2 regions of the Occultella kanbiaonis genome follow, and region 2 is predicted to be linked to the other one. Evidence: predicted binding sites of a transcription regulator. Region 2 holds the regulator's gene; the other holds the start of a gene.
The links. Region 2 encodes HspR, which represses chaperone genes until heat shock. Its sites were predicted from a motif close to AAGTTGAGTCNNNNNGACTCAACTT; they were not measured.
Positions count from the first base shown of each region.

Region 1 (6,428 bases), 150 kb from region 2:
GCCCTACCTGGATCCGGATTTCTCCGGTCCGCTGCGCCGCCGCCTGTCCACCTTCTCCGACGCGCTCGCCGCGGTCCGTGACCTCGACGTCCAGCTGGTCGGAGTCGACCGCGAGGCGACGGCGGATCCCGGGTTCGGCACGGATCTGGCACCGTTCCTCGACTCGCTCCGATCCCGTCGCGCGGACGCGCTCCGGCGGCTCGAGGAGCGACTGGTCGCAGGGGAGCACGCTGCGCTGATGGCTGACCTGCGCGCGGACCGGATCCCGGTCCGCCACGGTGACGTCCGTGCCCGCCGCGCGCTGCGCCGGTGTCTGCGCAAGACCTGGCGCCGGACCCGTGACCGCATCGCCGCCGCTGAGGAAGGTCCAGGCTCCCTGCACGAGGTCCGCAAGTCCGTGAAGCGGCTGCGCTATCTCTCCGAGGTCGCCGCCGATCCGATCGGACGGACCGCGAAACGGCTCGCCACCCAGGCCGAGCGGACGCAGGACCTCCTCGGGGCGCACCAGGACGCCGTCGTCCTGGACCAGATGGTGCGCACCTACGTCGCGGATGCAGGAGCACCGCCGCCCGCCACAACATTCGCGCTCGGCGAGCTCGCCGGCGCGGCGCGGGAGCGGCGCCGACGGATCGAGCACGCCTGGGTGCATCGCCGCGATCGGCTGACCTACCGGGCTGGCCGGCTCCTCGATTGAGCGGTCGGCTATCGGCCGTCCACCGGAACGGGAGCGGACCCGGGGGCTCCGTGGTCATCACTGGGCTGCGGCGTGGGGATGGCGCTGTCGATGAGGACGGCGGCGATGGCGGCGGCGGTGGTGAAGGACTCGCTGTTGAGGACTCGGGTGCGGGCCGAGGCGCCGTCGAGCAGGAGCGCCAGTTGCTCGCCGAGCTGTTCGGGGTCGGTGGCGCCGGCTTCGCGGGCAGTCTCGGCAAGGCGCGCGGCGACGGCGGTCTTGTAGTCGCGCGCGTACTGGGATGCGGGGTGTTCTGGGTCGTGTAGTTCGACGGCGGCCGCGATGTAGGGGCACAGGGGTGTGGACGGAGGCATGTCGAACGCGGCGATGAGTCGTTCGCGCGGCGTGAGGTCGGTGCGGTCGAACACGCCGGGCATGACGTCGGGATCGAACCGGCGCAGGTACTCGGCGACGAGCTCGTCCTTGCTGGTGAAGTGCTGGTACGCCGTGCGCTTGGACACCTGGGCCACTGCGCAGAGTTGGTCCATGCCGGTGCGGTTGATGCCCTGATCGCGGAACAGTTGCTGTGACGCGCCGAGGATGCGCTCGCGTGCGCCCCTGCCTCGGCGTCGACCCAGGGGGCCCATCTCCAACTCCGTCATCTCCCGAGTGTATCCCCCGGGTACCTATCGGTGTACATAGCTTGTGCCCACGGTCGATCATCGGATAGGTTATGCAAACAGAGCGGTATACATAGACGCCGGCTGTCCCGTTTTACGAACCCAGGAGGAGTGATCGTGGGAAAGCTCGATGGCAAGGTGGCGGTGATCACCGGCGGATCCACCGGTATGGCATTGGCTGGCGCGAGGCTGTTCGTCGATGAAGGAGCTCATGTCTTCATCCAGGCCCGCCGGCAGGAAGCACTGGACGACGCCGTCAGCCTGATCGGCCGCAACGTCACCGCCGTGCAGGGCGACGCCTCCGTGCTGGACGACCTGGACCGCTTGTACGACACCGTCAAGCGGGAGAAGGGCTCGATCGACGTGCTGTGGGCCAGTGCCGGGATGGGTGAACCCGCCGTTCTCGGCGAGATCACCGAGGAGCAGTTCCACCGCGCCTTCTGGCTCAACGCTCGCGGCACGTTGTTCACCGTGCAGAAGGCACTGCCGCTGATCAACGACAACGGCTCGATCTTCATGACCGGATCCAATGCCTCCCTCGGCGCGTTCCCCGGCTGGAGCCTCTACGCGGGAAGCAAGGCCGTACAGCAGGCCTGGGCTCGCGTCTGGCTCAACGAACTACGTGACCGCAACATCCGGGTCAACGTCCTCACGCCCGGCCAGGTCGCCACCGCAAAGCAGGAGGAACTGTTCGACGAGGAAACGCGGGTTGCATTCGAGTCCCTCATCCCTCGGGGAAAGATGGGCCGCCCCGAAGAGATCGCCACCGCCGCCCTGTTCCTTGCCTCAGACGACTCCAGCTACGTCAACGGTTTGGAACTGGTCACTGACGGCGGCACGACTGCCATCTGAACCACTACCGCAACCGCGGCACGCGCGCTCCGGCACGAACGAGACAGACCGACACCCAACACGAAGAGGCACACCTCATGAGCAACATCACAATTATCGGTACGGGAAACATGGCCCGCACCATCGGGACGCGCGCGGTGGCGGGCGGCCACACCGTCGAGGTCATGGGACGCGACAGGTCCAAGGCCGAAGTTCTGGCCACGGCTCTCGGCGGCGGCGCGACCGCGGGAGAGTGGGGCGCCGTCCCGGCCGGGGACATCGTCATCACGGCCCTGTTGTACGACGGTGTCGTGCCGGTCGTCGCCGAGTACGCAGACGCCCTCGCGGGCAAGGTCATCGTCGACATCAGCAACCCCTTCAACGCCACGTTCGACGGCCTGGCCCACGGCGAGGAGACCTCGGTCGCGCAGGAAGTGGCCAAGGTGGCCCCTGCGGGTGCGAGTGTGGTGAAGGCGTTCAACACCATCTTCCGCAACGTCCTGGAGAAGGGCCGACCGAACGTCTTCATCGCCGGTGACGGGGCGCGGGCGAAGGCGAGCGTGGCGGCCTTCATCGAGAGCATCGGGCTGCGCCCGCTCGACGTCGGCGGCCTGAAGATGGCGCACTGGCTGGAAGGGATGGGCCTGGTCACGGTGGCGCTCGCCGGCAACGGGGTGGGCCACTGGGACTTCGCGCTCGGTGTCGACGAACTTGCCGGCTGAGCGGCCCGCCACGGTAGGGATCGAGAAGCAGCGTTCGCCTTGAGCGAAGGTGACTCAACTTCGGGAACGATCCCCCGCCGTCGGGGGTTGAGGCTTGCATGAGGGACCGGCGTAGGGCAGGTCCCAGTCAGACGAGGAGATTGACATGGCTCTCACCTTCGACCCGTTCCGCGAGACCGACCGGCTCGCGTACCGCACCTCCACCCGCGTGCCCCGGTGGATGCCGATGGACCTGCACCGCAGCGGTGACGCGTTCATCGTCGAGATCGATCTGCCCGGCGTCGCGCCGGAGAGCATCGACCTGGACGTCGACGGCAACACCCTGACCGTCCAGGCCGTGCGCGCCTCCAGCCTCGGCGAGGGCGAGCGGTGGATCGCCAAGGAGCGCGCGACCGGCACGTACCGCCGGCAGCTCAGCCTCGGCGACGGTCTCGACGCGGCCGCGATCCAGGCCGACTACGCCCACGGCGTGCTGACCGTGACCATCCCGGTCGCGGAGCAGTCCAAGCCCCGCAAGATCGAGGTGCGCACCGCGGAGCCGGTCATCGAGCCGGCCACCGAGGCCTCGACGGACGTCCAGGAGGACGTGGCCGCCTGACCTGCCCGCCGAGGCGGATCGCCACGAACAACGAGCCCCGACCGCCGCATCGCGGTCGGGGCTCGTTCACCTCCGGGCCGGCGCCGGGCCGGTAGCGCGTCAGGCGCGGATCGCCGCCACGTCGTAGCCAGCCTCGTCGACGGCCGCACGGATGGCGGTCTCGTCGAGCGGCACGTTGGAGACGACGGTCACCGGCGAGGCCTCGCCCGTGCGGAGTTCGACGGAGACGTTGAGCACGCCGTCGACGCCCTCGAGCTCCTCGGTGACGTGGGCCACGCAGTTCGCGCAGGTCATGCCCGTGACGTCGATCGTGGTGGTGCGGTCCATGTGGGGTTCCTTCCGGGTTCTGTGGTCAGGAGCGGACGAGCCGGGCGATCGCGGCGGAGGCCTCGCGAACCTTCTCCTCGCCCTCCTCGGAGGACGAGCGGGCCGCGTCCACCACGCAGCTGGCGAGGTGATCGTCCAGCAGGCCGAGGCTCACCGCCTGCAACGCCTTGGTGACGGCGGAGACCTGGGTCAGGATGTCGATGCAGTAGGTGTCGTTCTCGACCATCTTCGCGATGCCGCGAACCTGGCCCTCGATGCGGCGCAGGCGCTTGAGGTAGGCCTCCTTGTCCGCGACGTATCCGTGGTCGTGTCCGTGCTCTTCCATAATCCGAGTATACCCCCAGTGGGTATCGGTGTGACCAGAGTGTGGGCACTCGACAACAGAACGGTCACGATCGGGGCCCTGCGGATATCGATCCGATATCGACCCGCCTCTCGGGCGCACTCGGCCCATACCGTGATGGCCATGACCCCAGACCGCCTCGCCCGGCTCCGTCGCGGCATCGTGCTGACAGCAGTCGGCATCGTCGCCGCGCTCGGTGCCGTCGTGGTCCCCACCCCCGCGCAGGCGTGCGCCTGCGGCGGCTATGTGGCGGCCGACGGCTACGAGGTCGCGGTCAACCGCGAGGTCGCGGCGATCACCTGGGACGGTGAGACCGAGCGGATCCTGCTCGAGATGGACGTCCTCACCGACGCCCCCGACGCGGCGCTGCTGATCCCCACCCCGGCGCCGGCGGACGTCGCGCTCGGCGACTCCGAGATGTTCGACGAGCTCCTCGACGTGATCGCCCCCGAGGTCGAGGTCAGCTACACCTGGTGGCCCGAGGCGTCGTTCGGCGACGGCGCCGGCGCGGCACCCGGGGCGGGCGCGCCCGACCTGGGGGTCGACGTCCTGGAGACGGTGGACCTCGGGCCGCTCGAGGCCAGCGTGCTCTCCGCGGACGACGCGGACGGCCTGGCGCAGTGGCTCGACGAGCACGAGTACGTCATGCAGGACGGCCTGGCCACGGCGCTGCGGCCCTACATCACCGAGGGCTGGTACTACGTGGCGATGCGGCTGACCACCGATGCCGCCGACCTCTCCGGCGAGCTGCAGCCGGTCGACCTGACCTTCGCCTCCGAGTCCCTGATCTATCCGATGCGACTGTCCGCGGCGGCGGCCACCGATCAGTTCGTGCGCACCTACGTGTTCGCGGACCGGCGGATGGCGCGCACCGACGCCAGTGAGGACACCGCCTCGGTCGATCTCAGGTTCGCCGGTGCCGTCGACCCGGCGGCGGTGGAGAACCCCACCCTCGCCGAGATCGCCCGGACCACGCCGTACCTGACCGTGATGGACCAGTGGTTCCACGAACCGGCCACCGAGATCGTCTCGGACTTCACGTTCTCCGCGTCCACCCAGACCGGGGACTACCGCGAGGTGATCCACGAGACCCGCATGCGGGAGATCCTCGGCATGCCGGCCGGACCGGTGCTCACCTTCCTCGGCCTGGTCGCGGCCGCCCTCGCGCTCCTCCTCGGTGGCCGGGCCGTGAGCCGGCGGGCCCGCCGTCGCTCCGCCGTGCCGGCAGGGCCGCGCCCGTCGACCGTGAGCGAGCCCGAGCCGCGATCGGCACCGCCGGCCGGTGTCGGCGGTGGTGGTGGCCAGGCGCGGCACCCCAGCCACCTCTGATCCCTTCCGGCTCGAGGAGGGTCGCCGAGTAGACTCGCCCGGTGCGACTGGGCGTCCTGGACATCGGCTCGAACACGGTTCACCTCGTCGTGGTCGACGTGGTCCGCGGCGCCCACCCGAACCCGGACCTGGATGAGCGGGTCACGCTCCGGCTGATGCAGTACCTCACCGACGACGGTGCGATCAACGACGTGGGGATCGCCGCTCTGCTCGAGGCCGTCGACGGCGCCGTCCGGGTCGCGCGAGAGCAGCGTGTCGACGAGGTCCTGACCATGGTGACCTCGGCGGTGCGCGAGGCCACGAACGGCGAGGCGGTGCTCGCACTGATCCGCGCGCGCCTGGACGGCGATCTCCAGGTGCTCTCCGGCGAGGAGGAGGCGGCCCTGACGTTCCTCGCGGCCCGCCGCTGGCTCGGCTGGGCCGCCGGGAAACTGCTCGTCCTGGACATCGGCGGCGGCTCGCTCGAGGTCGCCCTCGGCGTGGACGAAGTCCCGGACCTCGCCCTGTCGCTGCCGCTCGGCGCCGGCCGGCTGACCCGGACGCACCTGCGCCACGACCCGCCGCTGCCGGACGAGCTGAAGCAGCTGCGGGCGGTGGTCCGCGCCGAGCTCAAGCCGCTCGTGGCCCGGGTGCGAGCCGAGCCGAGGCCGGACCACGTGGTCGCGACCTCCAAGACGTTCCGGTCCCTGGCCCGGCTCGCCGGGATGTCCGTCGCGGGTGTCGGTCCGCACCAGCGCTGGCAGATGAGCACGTCGCTGCTCTCGGATTGGGTGCCGCGACTGGCCCGGATCCCGGCCGAGCAGCGCATGGAACTGCCCGGCATCACGCCCGAGCGGACCTACCAGATCGTCGCCGGTGCCGTGGTGGCCGAGGAGGTCCTGCGCGGCCTGCGGGTGGAGATCGTCGAGATCTGCCCGTGGGCGCT
Region 1 covers NZ_CP046175.1:5,403,290-5,409,717, reverse strand. Annotated here, with positions in the region: gene GKS42_RS24815 (CHAD domain-containing protein) at 1-694, shown strand, start outside; gene GKS42_RS24810 (TetR/AcrR family transcriptional regulator) at 703-1,335, opposite strand; gene GKS42_RS24805 (SDR family NAD(P)-dependent oxidoreductase) at 1,471-2,205, shown strand; gene GKS42_RS24800 (NADPH-dependent F420 reductase) at 2,283-2,906, shown strand; gene GKS42_RS24795 (Hsp20/alpha crystallin family protein) at 3,052-3,504, shown strand; gene GKS42_RS24790 (heavy-metal-associated domain-containing protein) at 3,604-3,831, opposite strand; gene GKS42_RS24785 (metal-sensitive transcriptional regulator) at 3,857-4,156, opposite strand; gene GKS42_RS24780 (DUF2330 domain-containing protein) at 4,298-5,503, shown strand; gene GKS42_RS24775 (Ppx/GppA family phosphatase) at 5,545-6,428, shown strand, end outside.
Region 1: a site for HspR is predicted at 2,943-2,967, ahead of GKS42_RS24795 (Hsp20/alpha crystallin family protein). Genes of this name have one in related genera too.

Region 2 (6,428 bases):
AAGCCGTGTTGATGGTCGCACTATCGGTCACCGCGGCACACGCCTGACCTGGGGCATGGAGGTGGACCGGCCATGCTCGACCTCCGACGCCGGACCCAGCGCTCGGATCAACTCAGCATCGAGTGCTGTGGCTCTCGCTGTTATCTGGCGGGGTTCTATTGGCACTCCGTGGCGGCTTCCGCTGCTGAGTCATGCTGGCGGGTCTGCCCTGACCGAGGTCCCGGAAGCCGATGCTCGTGTGGAGCGTGCCGATGCGTGATCCCATGTGGGCACCGGTGTGCGGGGCCTCGACCGCCTCGTTCAGCTGCCACTCGTCGGCGGTGGGGTCGGGGAGGGCACTCTGCCTCAGACGGGAATACTCCGCCGACTGCCATAGTTGAGCCATACAGACTCAAGTCTTGCCACCCTGGTTTGACAACCTCGGACCGGCGAGGAAACTTGAGTGCGGAAGACTCAAGCAGATGTGGTCGCACCCACCGGGGCGGCCCGGAAGGAGCACACGAACATGGCACGATCGGTCGGAATCGACCTGGGCACCACCAACTCCGTGGTCGCCGTTCTGGAGGGTGGCGAGCCCACCGTCATCGCCAACGCCGAGGGTGCGCGCACCACGCCCTCCGTCGTGGCGTTCAGCAAGACCGGCGAGGTACTCGTCGGCGAGGTGGCCAAGCGCCAGGCCGTCACCAACGTAGACCGCACGGTCGCGTCGGTGAAGCGCCACATGGGCACGGACTGGTCCGTCTCCATCGACGACAAGCAGTACACGGCGCAGGAGATCTCCGCGCGGGTGCTCGGCAAGCTCAAGAAGGACGCCGAGGCCTACCTCGGCGAGCCCGTCACCGACGCCGTGATCACGGTGCCCGCGTACTTCAACGACGCCGAGCGCCAGGCCACCAAGGACGCCGGGCAGATCGCCGGTCTGAATGTGCAGCGCATCATCAACGAGCCCACCGCGGCCGCGCTCGCCTACGGCCTGGAGAAGGGCAAGGAGGACGAGCTCATCCTGGTCTTCGACCTCGGTGGTGGCACGTTCGACGTGTCCCTGCTCGAGGTGGGCAAGGACGACGACGGCTTCTCCACCATCCAGGTGCGGGCCACCAACGGCGACAACCGCCTCGGTGGCGACGACTGGGACCAGCGGATCGTCGACTGGCTGGTGACGCAGGTCAAGAACAGCTCCGGCGTGGACCTGGCCAAGGACAAGATCGCCGTCCAGCGCCTGCGTGAGGCGGCCGAGCAGGCCAAGAAGGAACTCTCTTCTGCCACCAGCACGAACATCTCCCTGCAGTACCTGTCGATGTCCGAGAACGGTCCGATCCACCTGGACGAGAAGCTCACCCGGGCCCAGTTCCAGCAGATGACCTCGGACCTGCTCGACCGCACCAAGGAGCCGTTCCACAACGTCATCAAGGACGCCGGCATCAGCCTGTCCGAGATCGACCACGTGGTGCTCGTCGGTGGTTCCACCCGGATGCCCGCCGTGACCGAGGTGGTCAAGGAGCTGACCGGTGGCAAGGAGCCCAACAAGGGCGTCAACCCGGACGAGGTCGTCGCCGTCGGTGCCGCGCTGCAGGCCGGCGTGCTCCAGGGTGAGCGCACCGACGTGCTGCTCATCGACGTCACCCCACTCTCCCTCGGCATCGAGACCAAGGGCGGCGTGATGACCAACATGATCGAGCGCAACACGGCCATCCCGACCAAGGGCTCCGCGGTGTTCTCCACCGCCGAGGACAACCAGCCGAGCGTGCTCATCCAGGTGTTCCAGGGCGAGCGTGACTTCGTCAAGGACAACAAGCCGCTGGGCACCTTCGAGCTGACCGGGATCGCCCCGGCGCCTCGTGGCGTCCCGCAGATCGAGGTCACCTTCGACATCGACGCGAACGGCATCGTGCACGTGTCCGCCAAGGACCGCGGCACGAACGCCGAGCAGTCGATGACGATCACCGGTGGGTCCGCCCTCCCCAAGGAGGAGATCGACCGGATGATCAAGGAGGCCGAGGCGCACGCCGCCGAGGACGCCGCCCGGCGCGAGGAGGCCGAGACCCGCAACACCGCGGAACAGCTCGCCTACTCGACCGAGAAGCTCCTCACGGACAACGCCGAGAAGCTGCCGGAGGACGTCGCCACCGAGGTGCGCGCCGCCGTCGACAAGCTCAAGGCCGCGCTCGCGGGTGAGGACATCGAGGCCGTCAAGACGGCCCAGACCGAGCTCGCCGCCGTGAGCCAGAAGATCGGCGAGGCGCTCTACGCCCAGCCCGACGCCGCCCCCGCCCCGGGCGAGGGTGCGCCGGCCGCCGAGGAGGCGGCCCCGGCCGCCGACGAGGACGACATCGTCGACGCCGAGATCGTGGACGAGGACGAGAAGAAGTGACGCCCGAGAACGAGTCCGAACCGGTCATCCGCGACAAGCGGCGACTCGACCCGAACACGGGCGAGGTCCGTAGCGAGGCAGGTGCCGCCGTCGAGCCCGACGGCGGTGCCGCCCAGGCGGACGCCTCGCCTGCCGAGCCGGTCGCCGACGGCGACACGGCGCCGTCGGGCGATGACGAGCTCGCCAAGGCGAAGGCCGAGGCGTTGGACCTTGCCGACCAGGTGGCCCGCGGCAAGGCGGACCTGTACAACCTGGACCAACGGTTCAACAACTTCGTCAAGCGGTCCCGCGCCGAGGCAGAGGTCGAGAAGACCCGCGGCACGCACTCCGTCATCGAGGCACTGATCCCGGTCCTCGACGACATCGCCGCGGCCCGTCAGCACCAGGCGCTCGAGGGTCCGTTCGCGTCCATCGCGGACAAGCTCGAGAGCACGCTGACCACCCGGTTCGCTCTGGAGCGGTTCGGTGCGGAGGGGGAGGAGTTCGACCCCAACGTGCACGAGGCGCTCATGCACAACCAGAGCCCGGACGTCACGGTGGACACCATCACCACCGTGCTCCAGCCGGGCTACCGTGCCGGTGACGTCGTCATCCGCCCCGCGCGGGTAGGGGTCACCGGCCCAGAATGACAGCACACGATCGAGGAGGTGAGGCATGACCGGACAGGACTGGCTCGAGAAGGACTTCTACAAGATGCTCGGCGTGTCCAAGGATGCCGACGCCGCCGAGGTCAAGAAGGCCTACCGCAAGCTCGCCCGCACTTGGCACCCGGACCAGAACCCCGGTGACGCCAAGGCCGAGGCGAAGTTCAAGGAGATCGGCGAGGCCTACGGTGTGCTCTCCGACGCCGAGCAGCGCAAGCAGTACGACGCGCTGCGGGCCATGGCCGGAGGCGGACCGCGGTTCGCCTCCGGCGCCGGGGGCGCGAACACCGGCGGCTTCGAGGATCTCTTCGGGGGCATGTTCAACCAGGGAGCTCCTGGTGGCGGCACCCGGGTGAGGTACTCGACCGACGGTGGCGGCATGCCCGGCGGGGGCTTCGAGGACATCCTCGGAGGCCTGTTCGGCGGAGGCATGCCGGGCGGCGCGGGCGCCGGGTTCCGAGCCCCGCAGAAGGGTGGGGACATCACCACGTCCGCCTCGCTGCCGTTCCGCACGGCCGTGCAGGGCGCCACGGTGTCCCTGACCATCGACGGCGGCAGGTCGATGAACGTGCGGATCCCCGCGGGTGTCACCGACGGCCAGAAGATCCGTCTGGCCGGCAAGGGGCAGGCCTCCATCAACGGCGGCAGCCCCGGGGACCTGGTGGTGACGGTGCGCGTCGAGCCGCATCCGGTGTTCGGTATCAACGGGCGCAACCTGACCATCACGGTGCCGATCACGTTCCCGGAGGCCGTCAACGGGGCCACCATCACGGTGCCCACGCTGGACGGTTCCTCCGTGAAGCTGAAGGTCCCGGCGGGCACCCAGTCCGGCGCACGGCTGCGCGCCAAGGGCAAGGGGGTGGCCACCAAGAACGGCACCGGTGACCTGATCGTCACCCTCGAGGTCGCCGTCCCGCGCAACCTCAACAAGGACGCTCGGGCCGCCCTCGAACAGTTCGCGGCGGCCAGCGACGGTACCGACCCGAGGGCCGGGCTCGCCGCAGCAGCCAGGAGCTGATAGGTCATGGCCGCGACGTATGACGCACCGGTGCTGGCGATTTCGATCGCGGCGGAGGCCGCCGGGATGCACCCGCAGACGTTGCGTCAGTACGACCGACTGGGGCTGGTGGTCCCGCGCCGCACGAGCGGGCGGGGCCGCCGGTACTCCCAGCGTGACGTCGACGTGCTGCGCGAGGTGCAGCGCCTCTCCCAGGAGGAGGGCATCAACCTCGCCGGCATCAAGCGGATCCTCGAGCTCGCGGCAGAGAACGAGCGGCTCGAGGGCGAGGTCGCCCGTCTCAACCAACTCCTCGGCGGTGGCCGGCGGGTGTTCCACGCCAGCCCCGGCGGCGACGTCGTCGCGGTGCCGCTCGGCACCCGGTTGCGCCGCGTGCGCTCGTCCGCGGGTGCGCTCGTGGTCTGGCAGCCGCCGCGTCGCTGAGTCCGGGATCGCCCGGCTCGAGCGGCGGACTCAGCAGCGGTTGGCTAGCGTGAGAACCCGACACAACCGATCCGCGGTCAGTCGATCAGATGGGGACTCAGATGTCGCAGCAACCGCCGAGTGGATATGAGCAGCCTGACCAGGAGCCGGAAGCCCGGTCCGGGCCGGGCGGCCAGCAGCCGCCGCAGGCGCCGGCCGGAGGGGCCCAGGAGCAGTCCTACGGCCAGCAGTCGGCGGCCGGAGGGGCCCACGACCCGTCGTACGGCCAGCAGCCGCCGCAGGCACCGGCCGCAGCCGCCCACGAGCAGTCCTACGGCCAGCAACAGCCGTACGGTCAGCCCGCCCAGCCGGGTCAGCCCGCCCAACCGGGTCAGCCCGCCCAACCGGGTCAGCCCGCCCAGCAGTTCCCGCCGACGCCACCCGCGGCGCCCGGCGGTCAAGCGGCTCCCTACGGTCAGGCCCAGGGCTACGGCCAGGGACAGGCGTACGGCCAGACCCAGGCCGGGGGCCAGTGGGGCGCACCGCAGCAGCGTGAGCCAGGTTTCTTCGCGTCACTGTTCGACCTGAGCTTCTCCCGCTACATCACCCTCCGCTTCGCGAAGGTCCTGTTCATCCTCGCGATCGTCTTCATCGCGCTCGGCTGGCTCGGTGCCGTGGTGTCCGCCTTCAACTTCGACCCCTACGGCGGCTTCTACGACGACGACGGCGGCGCCGGAGCAGTCCTCGGCGTCCTCACGTTGCTGTTCGGCTGGATCCCCGGGTTCATCACCCTGCTCCTGGTACGGGTCGGTCTGGAGTTCGCGGTCGCGACGATCAAGACCGCCCAGAACACCTCCAAGCTGGCGGATCGCACCTGAGCCGAGTGCTGTCGGGCACGTAGGGCACCGGGCACCGCGCTATCGTCAAATGGCCGCGGTGCCCGTGTCCTGGCTGAGGGGGTGATGGTGCCCGATGGTGGAGAAGACCCCGACGGTCTACGACGTCGCCGAGATGGCGGGCGTGTCCATCGCGACCGTCTCGCGCTACTTCCGCAACCCCGCCGCCGTCCGGGAGACCACTCGCGAACGCGTCCGGGAGGTCGTTCGAGAGCTCGGCTACGTGCCGTCGGGCAGCGCCCGCGGCCTGGCCGCCCGCCGCACCGGCACCATCGGCGTGTGCTTCCCCAGCTTCGACGACGTCGCCCGGATCGACGCCCGCCGGCTTGAGAGCGGACCGCCGGTCCAGGTGCGGGTGGACGCCGACGCCCACGTGGACACCGGCAGTGACCTCTACATCGCCGAGGTGGTCCGCGGCACCGAGATCGAAGCCTGGCGGCACGGGTTCGCGGTGATGATCGCGGTCCCGCGGGGTGCCGCCGCACACAACGTCGTGGAGGGGCTGGCCGGGCGGGTGGACGGCCTCGTCACCCTGGCCCGGGCGATCGATGCGGACCAGCTCGGGCACATCGCCCGCCGGCTCCCGGTGGTCGTGGTCGCCGGGCCCCGCGAGGGTGACGTCTACGACCACGTCACCGCGAACAACCACGGCGGAATGGTCGCGCTCACCGACCACCTGATCGCCGATCACCGGCTCACGCGGCTGGAGTTCGTCGGCGGGCCCGAGGACTCGCCCGACGCCCAGACCCGGTTCGAGGGCTTCACCGAGGCCATGCTGCTCGCCGGGCTCGGCGTCCCGGAACGCCCGATCTCCCGCTCCGACTTCACCCGGGCCGGTGGCCGCGAGACCGGCCGGCGACTGCTCGCCGAGGGACTGCTCGAGGACCTCGACGGACTCGTCTGCGCGAACGACCAGAGCGCCCTCGGTGTCCTCGACGAGCTCACGGCAGCCGGGCTGCGGGTGCCGCAGGACCTGGTCGTGACCGGGTTCGACGGGATCGAGGCGAGCAACGTGTCCACACCGCGGCTGACCACCGTTCGGCAGCCGATGGTCGAGCTCGGACGGCTCGCCGTGGCGCAGGTGCTGCACCGGCTGA
Region 2 covers NZ_CP046175.1:5,249,026-5,255,453, reverse strand. Annotated here, with positions in the region: gene dnaK (molecular chaperone DnaK) at 506-2,371, shown strand; gene GKS42_RS24060 (nucleotide exchange factor GrpE) at 2,368-3,000, shown strand; gene GKS42_RS24055 (DnaJ C-terminal domain-containing protein) at 3,026-4,033, shown strand; gene GKS42_RS24050 (heat shock protein transcriptional repressor HspR) at 4,040-4,456, shown strand; gene GKS42_RS24045 (DUF4282 domain-containing protein) at 4,558-5,313, shown strand; gene GKS42_RS24040 (LacI family DNA-binding transcriptional regulator) at 5,408-6,428, shown strand, end outside.